Regions from separate parts of the Pseudomonas sp. AC532 genome, predicted to be linked through region 2. Evidence: riboswitches for the same ligand, from Rfam matches in the RefSeq annotation. Region 2 holds a riboswitch; the other holds the start of a gene.
What was found. Region 2 has a riboswitch for manganese ahead of ACZ0AV_RS19565 (TMEM165/GDT1 family protein). Riboswitches for the same ligand answer to the same signal wherever they lie in the genome.

Region 1 (7,089 bases), 3.6 Mb from region 2:
TTGTTGCGTTCCTTGGCCTTGATCGCGGCCATGGGCCCGGCGGTGCCGCCGCCGATGATGACGATGTCGTATTCCTGTTCCAGGGTGTTGATGCTCATGACTGCGCGCCCTTCTGTCGGTCGATGCGCAAGCGATACTGGAAGGCATCGCCACGGTAATAGAGGTGTTCGAAATCCAGCGGCGTGCCATCGGCGGTGTGGGTCAGGCGCTCGATGCGCATGATCGGCGCGCCCTCCTCCACTGCCAGCGCCTGGGTCAGGTCGCTGTCGGCGAGCACCGCGTCGATTGCAAGATCGGCACGGCCCAGGGCGATACCACAGTCGTTTTCGAGAATCAGGAAGATGTCCCGCGTTACCAGGTCGGCCTTCTCCAGCTTCTCGCCCACGGCGTGGGGCAACCAGGTGATCTCCAGGGAGATCGGCTCGCGGTTGATCAGCCGCACCCGGCGGATCTCCGTGACGGTGCTGCCCTCTGCCACCTGCAACCGCTCGGCCACCAGCGCCGAGGCCGGAACGTGGCGCAAGCTGCGCAGTTTGTTGAGCACCTCGTAGCCCATCTGTTTCATCGATTCGCCCAGGCCCTGCAGGGTACTGACGTTCTGGAATGCCTTGGGCTTGGCCACGAAGGTGCCCTTGCCGTGGATCTTGAAGATCAGCCCCTCCTTCTGCAGATCCCCCAACGCCTGGCGCACGGTGATGCGGCTGACCCCAAAGGTCTGCCCCAGTTCGCTCTCCGAGGGCATACGACTGTGCGGCGCATAGCTGCCATCGAGGATGCGCGAGCGCAGCAACTCCTTGAGCTGGCTGTAGAGGGGAATGGGTGAAAGCGGTATGAGCCGAGGCATAAGTATCCTTTGCGATCAACTTGTCATAACAAGTAGTGACGAGATGATAGTGAATAAGAAGGCTGAATCGAAATACATTTTAGAAATAAGCATATGACATGTACCGCAGGTCGGCGGACGCCCTTTACCGTGCACGCCATGCGCGAAAGGTCGCGCTCGACGCCCCAAAGATCATTCCAAGTGCCCTGGGGGCACTGCCCGCCGCGTCATTGTCCGCATGTCCGCAGTTGCAGAGGTGCCGTCAAACTGTCCAGCGATGTCGCTGCCGAGTATTTGCAAATGACACATCGCCCCAATCACACCAGCAATGCCGATACGAAGCTGACGGCTCAAAGCACCATGTGGTCGTAGAGAATCGCTGCGCCGACGCCGATCAATACCAGGCCGCCAACGATTTCGGCTTTGCGACCGATGGCCGTGCCAATCGCGCGGCCGAGCATCACGCCGATCGTCACCATGGTCGTGGTCGCCAGACCGATTGCCAGGGCGGCGATCCAGATATTCACGTCGACGAACGCCAGGCCGATGCCCACCGCAAGCGCATCGATGCTGGTGGCGAATGCGGTGACCGCGAGGACCCAGAAAGAATGTGATTTGGCTTTTTCAGCCGCCTCTGCCGCATCGGACTGCAGGCCGGCGTAGATCATGTGCAGGCCCAGCAGCAAGAGCAGCACGAAGGCGATCCAGTGATCCCACTCCTCGACGAAACCGACGGCGGCCTGGCCGATGAACCAGCCGACTACGGGGGTGATGCCTTCGATGACGCCAAATATCAATCCGGTGCGCAGGGCGTCGGTGAATTTGGGTTGGTGCAGGCTCGCGCCCTTGCCGATGGCCGCGGCGAACGCATCCGTGGACATGGCGAATGCCAGGAGGATGAGGGAGATGGGATTCACGGTTACGTCTCGGTCGGGCCATGAGTCAATGACGGATACACGCGCCCGACCACAGGCACGTATCTGTCATTGGTCTCACCAACCGAACGGTGTTCGTACCACGGCTGCGGCCGAGAATGTTGATACGAACGCTGCCGAGTGGATCCGGCAGCAGGCTACTCCCCAAAGAGGCCCGCACTGTAACCAAAAGCGCTGCGCTAAAAAACCACTTTTTATGCCGGGAAATGTGATGCTTGTCCGAAGGACCGACAGCGGGCATGTGCTGTACCCGTGATGCAATCCGCGCGAACGGCAGGAACCGGAACGCAAGAGCGCGCAGCACCGATGCCGGCAGACACGAGGTGCGAAGGCAGCGCGACCGGCCCTCACAGGTTGGCGCGGCGCACAGAGAATAAAACAGGGGCCGTACCACGCATCCGCGGCCCCGAAGGAGCGACTCTACAAGAGCCGCCATCCGCAACAGGTTGGGCCTCTCAGCCGGTGACGCTTGCGGCCGGTTTGCGCCCGGCGAATACGTCCAGCAGGCTGGCGACCACCATTTCGCCCATGCGCGTCCGGGTCTGTACCGTGGCGCTGGCGCGATGTGGCTGCAACACCGCGTGTTCCAGTTCGAACAGTTCGCCGGGTACCTGCGGCTCATCGGCGAACACGTCCAGCGCCGCGCCGGCAATCTGGTTGCTTTGCAGCGCTGCGACCAGCGCCGGCTCGTCGACCAGTTTGCCGCGGGCGATGTTGATCAGGTAGCCATCGCGGCCCAGGGCGTGCAGCACCTCGGCGTTGACGATGGCCTCGCCCTTGTCCGCAGCGGCCGCGAGAATCAGCGCGTCGCTGTCATTGGCCAGGGCCATCAGATCGGCCATGTAGCGGTACGGCACATCGTTAATCGGCTTGAGGTCGGTGTAGCTGATCGGGCAGCCGAATGCTGCGGCCCGGGTCGCGACGGCGCGGCCAACCCGGCCCATGCCGACGATGCCGATGCGCATGCCAGACACCTGGCGTGCCAGGGGCAAGGGCGCCAGTGGCGTGGCGCTTTGCGGCCACTGGCCGGAACGCACGTAGCGGTCGCCAGTGCAGATGCCGCGGCACACGCCGATCAGCAGGCCGATGGCCAGGTCGGCGACATCCTCGGTGAGCGCGCCGATGGTGGCCGTGACCTGAATGCCACGGTCACGGGCATAGGCGAGATCCACCGCATCGGTACCCACGCCATTGACCGCCACTACTTCGAGGTTCGGCAGTTGCGCCATCAGCGCCTGGCTGATGCCGGTGTGCCCGCCGGTGATCACGCCACGGATAGTGGCGCCGTGCTGAGCCAGGTAGGCCGGCTTGTCGGCTTGCTCGTAGTAACGACGGAGGGTGAACAGCTGGTCCAGCTGGTCACGGATTTCGGGGATCAGGATGGGGCTGAGCTGGAGGACTTCTGGCTTCATGGGTACCTCGATCATGTGTAGTGGGCAGGTCGCGTCAAACAGCCTGGCGATCAGCCTCGGCCCACGAAGGGCATGTTGGTGGCCATCACGGTCATGTTCAGCACGTTGGCCGAGAGCGGCAGCGCGGCGATGTAGCGCACGGCATCGGCGACATGCCTGACGTCTACCATCGGTTCCACGGCGATCTCGCCGTTGGCCTGGCGCACGCCCTTGGTCATGCGCACCGACAGTTCGGTCAGCGCGTTGCCGATATCGATCTGGCTGCAGGCGATGCTGAATTCGCGGCCATCCAGGGCCAGGGATTTGCTCAGTCCCAGTACCGCGTGTTTGCTGGTGGTGTATGCGCTGCTGCAAGGCCTGGGCGTGTGCGCAGAAATCGAGCCGTTGTTGATGATCCGGCCGCCTTGGGGCGACTGCCTGCGCATCATCCGAAAGGCACCGCGGGCGCAGAGAAAAACGCCGGTAAGGTTGGTGTCGATGACGTTGCGCCACTGTTCGACATCCAGCTCGTCAAGGGTCACGGCGGGCGTATTGACACCGGCGTTGTTGAAGATCACGTCGAGCCGCCCGTACACCTCTTCGACGCTGGCAAACAGGGCATCGACGCTGGCCGGATCACGCACGTCGGTGGGCACCGCAACGGCCTCCTGGCCGCGGCTGCGCGCCGCTTCGACCAGCGCCTGCAACGGCTCGGCACGGCGCCCGGCCAGCACCAGGCAAAAGCCATCGGCCATCAACGCTTCGGCGACGGCCTTGCCGATGCCGCTGCCGGCACCGGTGACCAGGGCGACTTTTTTCAAGGCTTCATGGGGCATTTAACGTTCTCCTCGATGAGCGATTTGCGGCTTGCAGTTCTGTCGCTGGCGGCGTGACGAGAACGGCAGTTAGGCGATCCGGTGTGGGAGCGGGCCACGCACGCGAAATCATCGGTATGGCCCGTTTCCACAAAAATCAGGGACGACTGCCAACACGCATTTCCAGCTCGGCCACGCCGTCGATGCCGGCGTTGATCACGTCACCCGGGTTGAGCGCCGCCACGCCATGGGGCGTGCCGGTCATGATCAGGTCTCCAGGGCGCAGCGGCACCAGCCGCGACAGCAGGCTGATCACCTCGCTGACCGTGAATATCTGTGCGTCAAGCGTGCTGCGCTGGCGTTCCTGGCCATTGACGCTCAGCCACAGCGCGCCCTGCTCAGGGTGGCCGGCCTGGGCGACCGGCACCACGGCGGTGATCGGTGCGGCACCCTCGAAGACCTTGGCCATTTCCCAGGCCATGCCAGCGCTCTTGACACGCATCTGGATGTCGCGCCGGGTCAGGTCGAGACCGGCGGCGTAGCCCCACACATGATCGAGCGCACTGCCCAGGGCGATATTGGCGCCGCCCTCGCCGATCGCGACCACGAATTCGATCTCGTGGCAGAACTCGTCCGTCATCGGCGGGTAGATCACCTCGCCCATCGCCTCGACAACGGCACTGGCCGGTTTCATGAAGAACACCGGTGCGTCGGGCTTTGCATCGCCGGCGCCCGGCCACGGGTAGTTGCGCCCCACGCAGAACACGCGGCCGACGGGAAAGCGCTGCTCGCTGCCTGCCACGGGCAGATCGACCTGGGGCGCTGGGGTGAAGACATAGGCGGGAGTGGTCATTGTCATTGGCTTCCTGTTCAGAGCGTTCAGCCTACGGCCATATGTCCGTTGAAAGTTGGAGGAAAGCGGGCTCGTATTGGACAAATCCGGTCAATGCACCGGGATGCGGTACCAACATCCGAACGGCAATGAAAGCGCAGCATGCCCATCGGCGCCGATCAGATGGAAGGCCATGCCGAACGAGCCGGCGGCCTGCCCGATGGCGCAGGCCGCGATGGGCGGGCAGGCGCCGCAGGCGATCACGCGGCGCGACGAGTCGCACTATGCGTGCGGGAGCTCGGGGTGAGTCGGCGGATGGGGTGCGGTGCAGGAGCATGGCGCTGCACCTGTGTTGGCTGGCGTGGCAGTGCCAGGCAAACGAGGTAGTCGTACAACCTCTCTAAACCGGTGTTTCGGTTGAGTCGTTTTTTTGCTGCCCTTGGAATCGATCGGTGCCGATCAAAAAAATCGTCTGCCGCCAACCGTCACGCACGCTTCACTCATAACCTCTTAAACAACCGTTCTAGAGGGCTCAAGCGCTATTCGGCCACGTCCTGCGAACTGAACCGGCCACCACCGCCATGGTGCTCATGTATCGTAGGCGCCCGCCTCGATCATCGTACAACCGCTTGCCAGAGCCCTCAACGTGCAGCCAATATGGCTGCGAAAGATTCCTGACCCGAGCGTTGTAGATGGTTTCACCGAGTCACGTTCCTACCTACTTCATGCAGCAGCGTAGCGAGCTGACGGACTTTCATATCCGCGATAAAAAAGGTCGGCGGGCGGAAACCGCCCCGCACCGTCACGAGTATTTCCAGATCCAGATCAACCTGGGCGGCGATACGGTTCAGCATATCGGTAACGTCGAGCGCCCCTTCCCGCGCAACACCCTGGCATTCATTCTGCCGCACCGGGTGCATGTGATCCCGCACCCGCCCGATAGCAGCTTCCTCGTCATCAATTTCTCCCAGACCTTTCTGCTGCCGCACCTGCAGTGCGACCCCATGGATTTGGAAGACGTGTCCATCCTGCTCGCGCCGGAGCTGTCGCCCTTCCGCTTTCAGGAGTACCTGGACTTCACCTTCGACGACGCGCATTTCACGCGGATCTGCGCCCTGGTCACGCAGATGCGCGAGCTGGACGTCAGCCGCCAGTTCGGCGTGCGGGAAATCCTCAAGGGCCTGATGCTGCAGATGATCGGCCTGGTGTGCAGGCTCTACGCCGAGCCGCTCAAGCAACTGGCCGAAAGCAACGCTGCCCAGGCCAGCCGGCGCGACGCACTGGGGCGGATGTCCGACTATCTGCGGCGCAACATCGCCGACCCCGACCTGAACCTGAAGAAGGTCGCCGCAGCCACCTACCTGTCGCCCAGCTACCTGACCCACTGGCTGCGCAAGGAAGTCGGCAAGACCTTCAGCGACATGGTGCTGGAGCGGCGCATGCACGCCGCGCGCAACTATCTGCTCAATGGCAACAAGCCGGTGGGCGAAGTGGCACGCCTGTGCGGCTTTGCCGACGAGGCGTATTTCTCACGGCGCTTCCGACAGATTCACGGGCTGCCGCCAGGGCAGTTCCGTCGCCAGCAACTGGACCCGGACACGCCGCAGATCCCGTTCACCGACTAGGCGCAGTGCGACTCATGCAACGCTCATCTGCCCACAAGCGCCGCACCTAAAACGCGCCTCAGCTCACGGGCACTGCTGCCGACGGCATCACGCGGCAGTTCCCGAGCCGGCAGGCAGATGACCGGCCCCGAAAGAAGTCGACCCGAAACCGGCGTCGTACGGTCACACATGCTAAGGCCAGCCAAGCGGCGCGAACATGACGGGAATTGGCGGATGAGAATTGCATGCCTGGGATGGGGCTCCTTGATATGGAAACCCGGTATTCTTCCGGTAACCGGGCCTTGGCACCGCGACGGCCCTGACCTGCCGATAGACTTCGCCCGTGAATCCGATGGTGGCGAACTGGCCACCGTGATCTGCGACTCGGCGCCGCGGGTGCGGGTGATGTGGGCAATGCTGAAAACCGCCTCCATGGCTTCTGCCCGCGAGCGCTTGCGGCGCAGGGAGCAAATCCCCTCCTCCCAGCCGCTTTGCATTGGCAGTGTAAGCAAGGGCAACCATGATCGGCGCTGCCCCCACGCAGCCGCCATTGGCGCGTGGGCCGCAGCCCAGGGCCTCGACGGCGTGGTGTGGACCGCGCTGCCGCCACGCTTTCAGGGAACCAACGGCGTGGCCCCGCACCAGGAGGCGGCGCTGCACTACCTGCAGCAACTACCGCCCGACCAGCG
Region 2 (7,089 bases):
TCGATGTAGGGCTCGATGCTTTCCTGCAGGGTTCGCACCGAATTGATGGCCCCGAAGCGCCGGCGCAGCCGATGCGCTATAACAGGCTTGAGCAGCCAGCCGAAGGAGCCCGCCAGGCGCGGAAAACGAAATTGGGTAAGGATGTCGAGAAATGCATCGTCGGCCAGCAGACGCGCCAGAACCGCTGGAATTTCCGCGTCGGCATAGGGTCGGATGCTATCGAATTCGCCCATCATGATCTCTTGTGATTGTCGCTGCGATTGAATTGAGCGCCCCGTGGTGAACAGTCGCCATGCGTCGAGCCATCGCAGCGCGACGGCAACTGACCCGGGGGCAGCAATAGACCGTTGATTATAACCTGCAAGTCACATGGAGGCGCCCCATGCTGGAAACCCAGGATTACCAATGCCCGTATTGCGGTGAGCCGGTCGAGGCGGTGCTGGATCTGTCCGGCGGCGATCAACAGTACATCGAGGACTGCCCGGTCTGCTGCCGGCCGATTACCTTCATGCTCAGCACCGATGGTCGCGACTGGCAATTGGATGTGCAGGCGGAGAACGACTGATGAAGCGGGTCTACGAGCCGCAGGACCTGATGGAGGGCGAGTTGCTGAAGAGCGTGCTCGCCAGCGAGGGTATCGAATCCCATCTGGTCGGTGGCCACCTGGTGGGCGCGGTGGGCGAACTGCCGGCCTGTGGCCTGCTCGGCATGCTGGTCGACGATGGTGACGCCGAGCGCGCCCGGCAGTTGATCGCCGCGTACAATGGCGCGCAACCGCTGCCCGGCGACGAGCCGGATAATTTCCAGGGTGTGTTGCTGTGCTGATGCCGCGACGCCTCTGCCCCGTCTGACCGGATCTTTCATGAGTGGACGCTTTGCCCTGTTTCGCTGGACACCGGCCTTCGCCGCGCAGCCCGGTTTTCCGGCTGACCAGCAGCCGCACTGGAATCTCGCGCCTGGCGCCCAGGTGCTCCTGGTGCGTGCCGATGGCGAGCAGCGTTCGCTGGTGCGGGCGCGCTGGGGGCTGACCCCGGCCTGGCTGACCGACCTGTCGAAGACACCCGCCCACGCCCGCGCCGAAACCCTGGCCGAACAGCCGATGTTCCGTGAAGCGTTTCGCCTGCGTCGCGGGCTGATACCAGCCAACGGGTTCTACGAGTGGCGCGGTGCTGCCCGTAAACGCCCCTACTGGCTCAGCGGCCAGGAGCCGTTGCTTTATTTCGCGGCCTTGTGGGAAGCCTATCCGGTCGAGGGGCATGTTTATTTCAGCACCGCCCTGGTGACCCAGGCGGCTGCCACGCTGCGTCGCCCGCTGCCGTTGAGCGAGCAGGACCAGCAGCGCTGGCTGGCCGCGGACACGCCACTGGAAGAGCTGCGTGCGCTGCTCGTCGGCACACCGCCGGTGCTGCGCGAACGAGTATTGAGCAACCTGGTCAATGATCCCAGGCTCGACGGGCCGGAGTGCCTGACACCCGCTTGACCGCTTGGCTTGCGAGCACCACCATACGCCGCTCAGTTCTCAGGGAGATCCATCATGAAATCGTTGACCATCACCACTCTGGCTGCGGCATTGCTGCTGGCGGGATGCCAGGCCGTCAATACCACCAGCGGTGGTTCGGTAGGTGTCGAGCGCAAGCAGTACATGTTCAGCGCGCTGTCGACCGATGAGGTCAACCAGATGTATGCCCAGTCCTACCAGCAAACGCTCAGCGAAGCCTCTTCTCAGGGCGTGCTAGAGAAGAACAGCGCGGATGCCAAGCGCCTGCAGCGTATTGCCGACCGCCTGATCAAGCAGGCACCGCTGTTCCGCCCCGATGCCGCCCAATGGCAGTGGGAGGTCAACCTGATCGACAGCCCCGAGCTGAACGCCAACTGCGGCCCCGGCGGCAAGATAATTTTCTATACCGGCATCATCAATAAACTGAAACTCACCGATGACGAGATCGCCGCGGTGATGGGGCACGAGATCGCCCACGCTTTGCGCGAGCACGGTCGCGAGGCGATGTCCAAGGCCTATGGCGTGAACCTGGCCAAGCAGGGTGCGGCTGCGCTGCTGGGCGTGACCCCGGACAAGATGGCCCTCGCCGACGCTGCGGTGAACTACGGCATGACGCTACCCAACAGCCGCAGCAACGAGAACGAGGCCGACCTGATCGGCCTGGAGCTCGCTGCGCGTGGTGGCTTCAACCCCAATGCCGCGGTTTCCCTGTGGGAAAAGATGGCCAAGGCCAGCGAGGGCGCGCCGCCGGAATTCATGAGCACGCACCCCTCGTCGTCCAGCCGTATCTCGTCATTGCAGGCGGCCATTCCGAAGGTGATGCCGCTGTACCAGCAAGCGAAGAAATGACCGCTCCCGTGCAGCTGATGAGGGTGCGCTAATGCCCTGGCTGCCTGGGAGCCTCCGGTGAAAATTGCCGTGGTGGGAGCCACTGGCCTGTTGGGGCACCATACGGCTCGTGCGGTCAAGGCCGCCGGGTATCAACTGGTGCTGATCCACCGGTTGTCATCACGTATCGAGCGCCTTGCCTACCTGGGTGCCGAATGCCGGTCGGCCGAGCTGTTCGACCCGCGCGCCATGACCCGCGCATTGCAGGGCGTCGACGGTGTGGTGTTCTGCGCCGGCTACTACCCGCTTAGGCCTCGCCATTGGCAGGATGAGGTGACCAGCGCGTTGGGCCAGACCCAGGGCTTCTATACCGCCTGCCAGGCGGCGCAGGTGAGCCGCATCGTGTATGTCGGGTCGGCCATTGCGCTGCCACGGCATCCGCAGGGGCTTGCCGGCCATGAAGGGCTGTTCTATGACGAGATGCCGCGTTCGCGCAACGCTTACCTGTTGTCTAAATGGGCGCTCGATCAACAGGCTCGGGAGCAGGCGCGCGCCGGCCTGCCGGTGATCATCGGCATCCCCGGCCTGTGCCTTGGCGAGCTGGACACCGAACCAAGCAGTGGGCGGCTGATCACCGCCATGGACAGCGGCGAAATGCGCGGCTACGTGGCGGGCGAGCGCAACCTGATCGATGCCCGCGAGGCCGGCCGCGGGCTGTTGCTGACCCTTGAGCGCGGCCGTGTCGGCGAGCGTTACCTGATTTGCGGCGACGACATTCAGATGGCCGATCTGGTCAGGCGCATCGCCGAGCGACTCGGCGTGGGCATGCCGGCCGAGCTGTCGTTGAACAAGGCCAACGGCCTGGCGGCCTGGGGCAGGGTGCGTCATCGCCTGACCGGCGCATGGCCGTGGCTGGACGAAACCGCCATTGCGCTGATGTCCGGCAGCCAGTTCCTGTGTGGCCGCAAGGCCCGCGAAGAGTTGGGGTTCGTTGCCCGCCAGTCGGTGGACGACACGCTGGAGCGTACCCTGCAGTGGTTCGCCGCCAACGGCTATCTGCAGCACCGCCTGGCGTGAGCAGGCACAGGCCGGCGCCGGTCAGGCGCTGATCAATCCGCTGAGCAGCATCGCCTGGTAGGCGGCATACAGCGCCAGGGCCGCGAAGGCGGTGGCGGCCAGGCGGCGGATCAGGGTCAGCGGCAGCCGATCAGCAGCGAAATTGCCGGCCAGCACCACCGGGACATTGGCAATCAGCATGCCCAGCGTGGTGCCGATCACCACCATGAGGAAGTGTGGGTACTGGGCGGCGAGCATCACCGTGGCCACCTGGGTCTTGTCACCCATTTCAGCTAGGAAGAAAGCGATCAGCGTGGTCAGGAACGGCCCGTAGCGTTTCAGGTTGGAGCTTTCGTCATCGTCGAGTTTGTCTGGAATCAGCGTCCATAGCGCCACGGCGATGAACGAGGCAGCCAGTATCCAGCTCAGCACGGCAGGTGAAAGCACGCCGGCCACCCAGTTTCCCACGGCACCGGCCACCAGGTGATTGGCCAGGGTCGCAACCACCATGCCCCAGATGATCGGCCACGGTCGCCGGAAGCGCGCCGCCAGCAGCAACGCGAGCAGCTGCGTCTTGTCGCCGATTTCCGCCAGGGCAACGATCAGGGTGGGAATGAACAAAGATTCCAGCATGAAGTTTCCTAAAAGGGCGGGTAGACACGGCTATGACACGTACAGCCTCCCCGCCCCGGGTAAGGTGTTCGTGTCATAGGTCTTGTCAAACCCCGTGCGGCACTCGTGCTGTGGCGAGTGGCGCAGATCCGTCTGGGCGGATCCTGGGTCGCATGCACCATGGTCGGTGGACCAAGTATGTTGATGCATGCCGGGCGAGCAGGCGCTCGCGGGAGACTACTCCCCTAGGACGCGCGCATTCTGCCCAAGTGCGCCGCTTTGGGCAAGGCTCGCGCCGCTATGCCACAGGCGCTCGGCTCAGCCGCTGACGGCGTTGTAGATGCGAAAACCTTGGGCGTCGGCGAGGGTGTGGCAGGTGCCAATGTGCTGCTCTATCAGCGGTGGGTATTTGAGGAAGCGGTTGGCCACCAGGCGAATCTGCCCACCCTTGCGCAGGTGTTTGGCCGCCTGGCGCAGCAGGTCTTCGCTGGCCTGGTAGTGGGTGTGTACACCCTGGTGAAAGGGCGGGTTGCTGAGTATCGCGCTCAGCTCCAGGGGCGCCGCTGTGATTCCATCGCCACTGATGACGTTGGCCTCCAAGCCATTCTCGGCGAGCGTCAGCGTGCTGCTGGCGACGGCAAACGCATCGACATCCAGCAGCGTGACCTGGCTGTCCGGGTAGCGGCGTTTGAGCGCTGCGCCGAGCACGCCGGCACCGCAGCCGAAGTCCAGCAGGTGGCCGCTCGGCAGCTTGTCGAGATGCTCCAGTAGCAGCGCGCTGCCGACATCCAGCCGGCCGTGGCTGAATACGCCGGGCAGGGTGATCACCTGCAGCGGGCCGTCAGCGAGTTGCAACGTGTAGCGCTGCGCCAGGGTGGACAGCTCAGGTGCATGGGGGGCTTGGTCCACACGTACTTGCCACAGCTGGCAGTGACGTGCGCTGTCGAGTTTGCGTGGCGCGCCGTAGGCCTCCATTTGCTTGGCGGCACGCTCGACGCCTGCGCGTTTTTCGCCCACCAGATAGACCACGCCGCCAGGCAGGCGAGCGGCGAGGGCGTCTAGCAGATAGCTGGTCAAGTCACGGGACTTGGGCAGAAAGAGGACCGCGGTATCAAAGGCAGACTGCGGTGGCGTAACCCCGAAGGTGTTGCGCTCAGCGAAGCGTGCTTCGAGCCGGGCGTGGTCGCCCGCATGCCAGCTCCAGCCAAGCGCCTCGGGCAGTTGCCCGAGCAGATCATCGGCCGGGAGGCCTGCAAGCAGCACCCGGCCGCCGAACAGCTCGGCCTGACGCAGCAGCACTTCACTTCGCGGATCCATGAGACCTCCCCGACAAAAGCGCGAAGGGTAGGGGCCTCAGCGTCAGGCTGCAAGCCTACAAGCGAAGCCGGGAGTCGTCAGTTGACCTGGCGCGTTGGTTGGCCAGAGAGAAAGCCCGCCGCATTTTCCGCCAGTTGTCCGACGATCCGCTGGCGTGCTTCGCGGCTGCCCCAGGCGCTGTGGGGCGTGATGATCAGCCGCGGAATGCCCTCGGCCAACAGCGGGTTGCCGTCTCTGGGCGGTTCTTGAGTCAGCACATCGGTGGCCGCACCGCCGAGCTTGCCGGCACGCAAGGCGTCGGCCAGCGCCTGTTCGTCGATCAGCCCACCTCGGGCAGTGTTGATCACGAAGGCGCCGGGCTTGAGCAGATCCAGTTCACGGGTGCTGATCAGGTTGCGGGTCTGCTCGGTCAGCGGGCAATGCAGGGTCAGCGCATCGACCTGCGGCAGCAGTTCATCCAGTGGCAGGCGATCCGCCCGCGGCGGCCGCCCTGGCAATTGCCCATACAGCACGCGCATGCCCAGGGCTTCAGCGAGACGGGCTACAGCGCCACCCAGTTCGCCATGGCCGAGCAGGCCCAGGGTTTTGCCTTCGAGCTCTATGATCGGGTGATCCAGCAGGCAGAACATCGGCGATTGCTGCCACTTACCCGCACGGATATCACGCTGGTAATCCGGCAGGCTGGTGGCAAGGGCGAGCAGCAGCGTCAGGGTGTGCTGCGCCACCGACGGCGTGCCGTAGCCCTGGCAATTACAGACGGCAACGCCATGAGCCCGAGCGGCATCGAGATCGACGTTATTGGTGCCGGTGGCCGAGACCAGCACCAGTTCGAGTTCCGGGCAGGCGGCCAGCACTGTGGCATCGATCACCGCCTTGTTGCTGATGACCACGCTGGCGCCGCGCAGCCGTTCGATGATCTGTTGCGACGAACTCTGGTCGTGCAGCACCAGTTCCGCGAACTGATCGCGCAGTGGGGTCATGTCGAGGTCGCCCAGATCGAGGGAGCGGTAGTCGAGAAATACCGCGCGGCCGGTTTTGCTCATCAGCTGTACCTTTCTGGCTGTCTTGTTGGAAAGTAGAGTGCAGCCTATCAGAAGCCGTTTGCCCTCGACCGGCAGCTTGGCTTACACGCCACGGCGTCGGTCCTTTCAGGTTGTATCCTTAAGCACTTGTTCGATGCGGAGCGCCTATGTACTGGATGGAATTCTTCACCGTCGCCCTGATCCACCTGCTCGCGGTCGCCAGCCCGGGGCCGGATTTCGCCGTTGTGGTGCGCGAAAGCGTGGCGCACGGTCGCCGCATCGGCGTGTTCTGCGCAGTGGGCGTCGGCACGGCGATTTTCCTGCACGTGGCGTATTCGCTGCTGGGCATCGGCTTGATCGTTTCCCAGTCCATCGTGCTGTTCAATGCCTTGAAATGGCTGGCGGCGGCCTACCTGTTGTACATCGGCTTCAAGGCGCTGCGTGCCAAGCCCGCTTCGGCTGATGCGCGGCAAACCCAGGTGCCGACGATAGCGCGTACGGCTCGCGGGGCGTTCGTCGCCGGGTTCGTCACAAACGGCCTGAATCCCAAGGCCACGCTGTTCTTCCTGTCGCTGTTCACCGTGGTGATCAACCCGCACACACCTTTGCTGGTGCAGGGTGGTTACGGTGTCTACCTGGCTTTCGCCACCGCGCTGTGGTTTTGCCTGGTGGCGATGCTGTTCAGCCAGCAGCGCGTGCGCAATGGCTTCGCCCGCATGGGGCATTGGTTCGATCGTCTGATGGGCGCCGTGCTGG

Region 1: it holds a riboswitch for manganese, as region 2 does, so the genes downstream of both, mntP (manganese efflux pump MntP) here and ACZ0AV_RS19565 (TMEM165/GDT1 family protein) in region 2, are expected to answer to the same signal.

The regions. Positions count from the first base shown of each region.
Region 1 is NZ_OZ409888.1:578,035-585,123, forward strand. It holds gene ACZ0AV_RS02780 (fumarate reductase/succinate dehydrogenase flavoprotein subunit) at 1-92, opposite strand, end outside; gene ACZ0AV_RS02785 (GntR family transcriptional regulator) at 95-844, opposite strand; gene mntP (manganese efflux pump MntP) at 1,174-1,740, opposite strand; yybP-ykoY riboswitch at 1,739-1,911, opposite strand; gene ACZ0AV_RS02795 (2-hydroxyacid dehydrogenase) at 2,214-3,170, opposite strand; gene ACZ0AV_RS02800 (SDR family oxidoreductase) at 3,221-3,985, opposite strand; gene ACZ0AV_RS02805 (fumarylacetoacetate hydrolase family protein) at 4,122-4,817, opposite strand; gene ACZ0AV_RS02810 (helix-turn-helix transcriptional regulator) at 5,489-6,421, shown strand; gene ACZ0AV_RS02815 (hypothetical protein) at 6,665-7,089, shown strand, end outside.
Region 2 is NZ_OZ409888.1:4,206,336-4,213,424, forward strand. It holds gene ACZ0AV_RS19535 (1-acyl-sn-glycerol-3-phosphate acyltransferase) at 1-236, opposite strand, end outside; gene ACZ0AV_RS19540 (CPXCG motif-containing cysteine-rich protein) at 383-565, shown strand; gene ACZ0AV_RS19545 (putative signal transducing protein) at 565-825, shown strand; gene ACZ0AV_RS19550 (SOS response-associated peptidase) at 863-1,480, shown strand; gene ACZ0AV_RS19555 (M48 family metallopeptidase) at 1,535-2,347, shown strand; gene ACZ0AV_RS19560 (NAD-dependent epimerase/dehydratase family protein) at 2,405-3,403, shown strand; gene ACZ0AV_RS19565 (TMEM165/GDT1 family protein) at 3,425-4,012, opposite strand; yybP-ykoY riboswitch at 4,103-4,252, opposite strand; gene ACZ0AV_RS19570 (methyltransferase) at 4,313-5,311, opposite strand; gene ACZ0AV_RS19575 (2-hydroxyacid dehydrogenase) at 5,389-6,354, opposite strand; gene ACZ0AV_RS19580 (LysE family translocator) at 6,501-7,089, shown strand, end outside.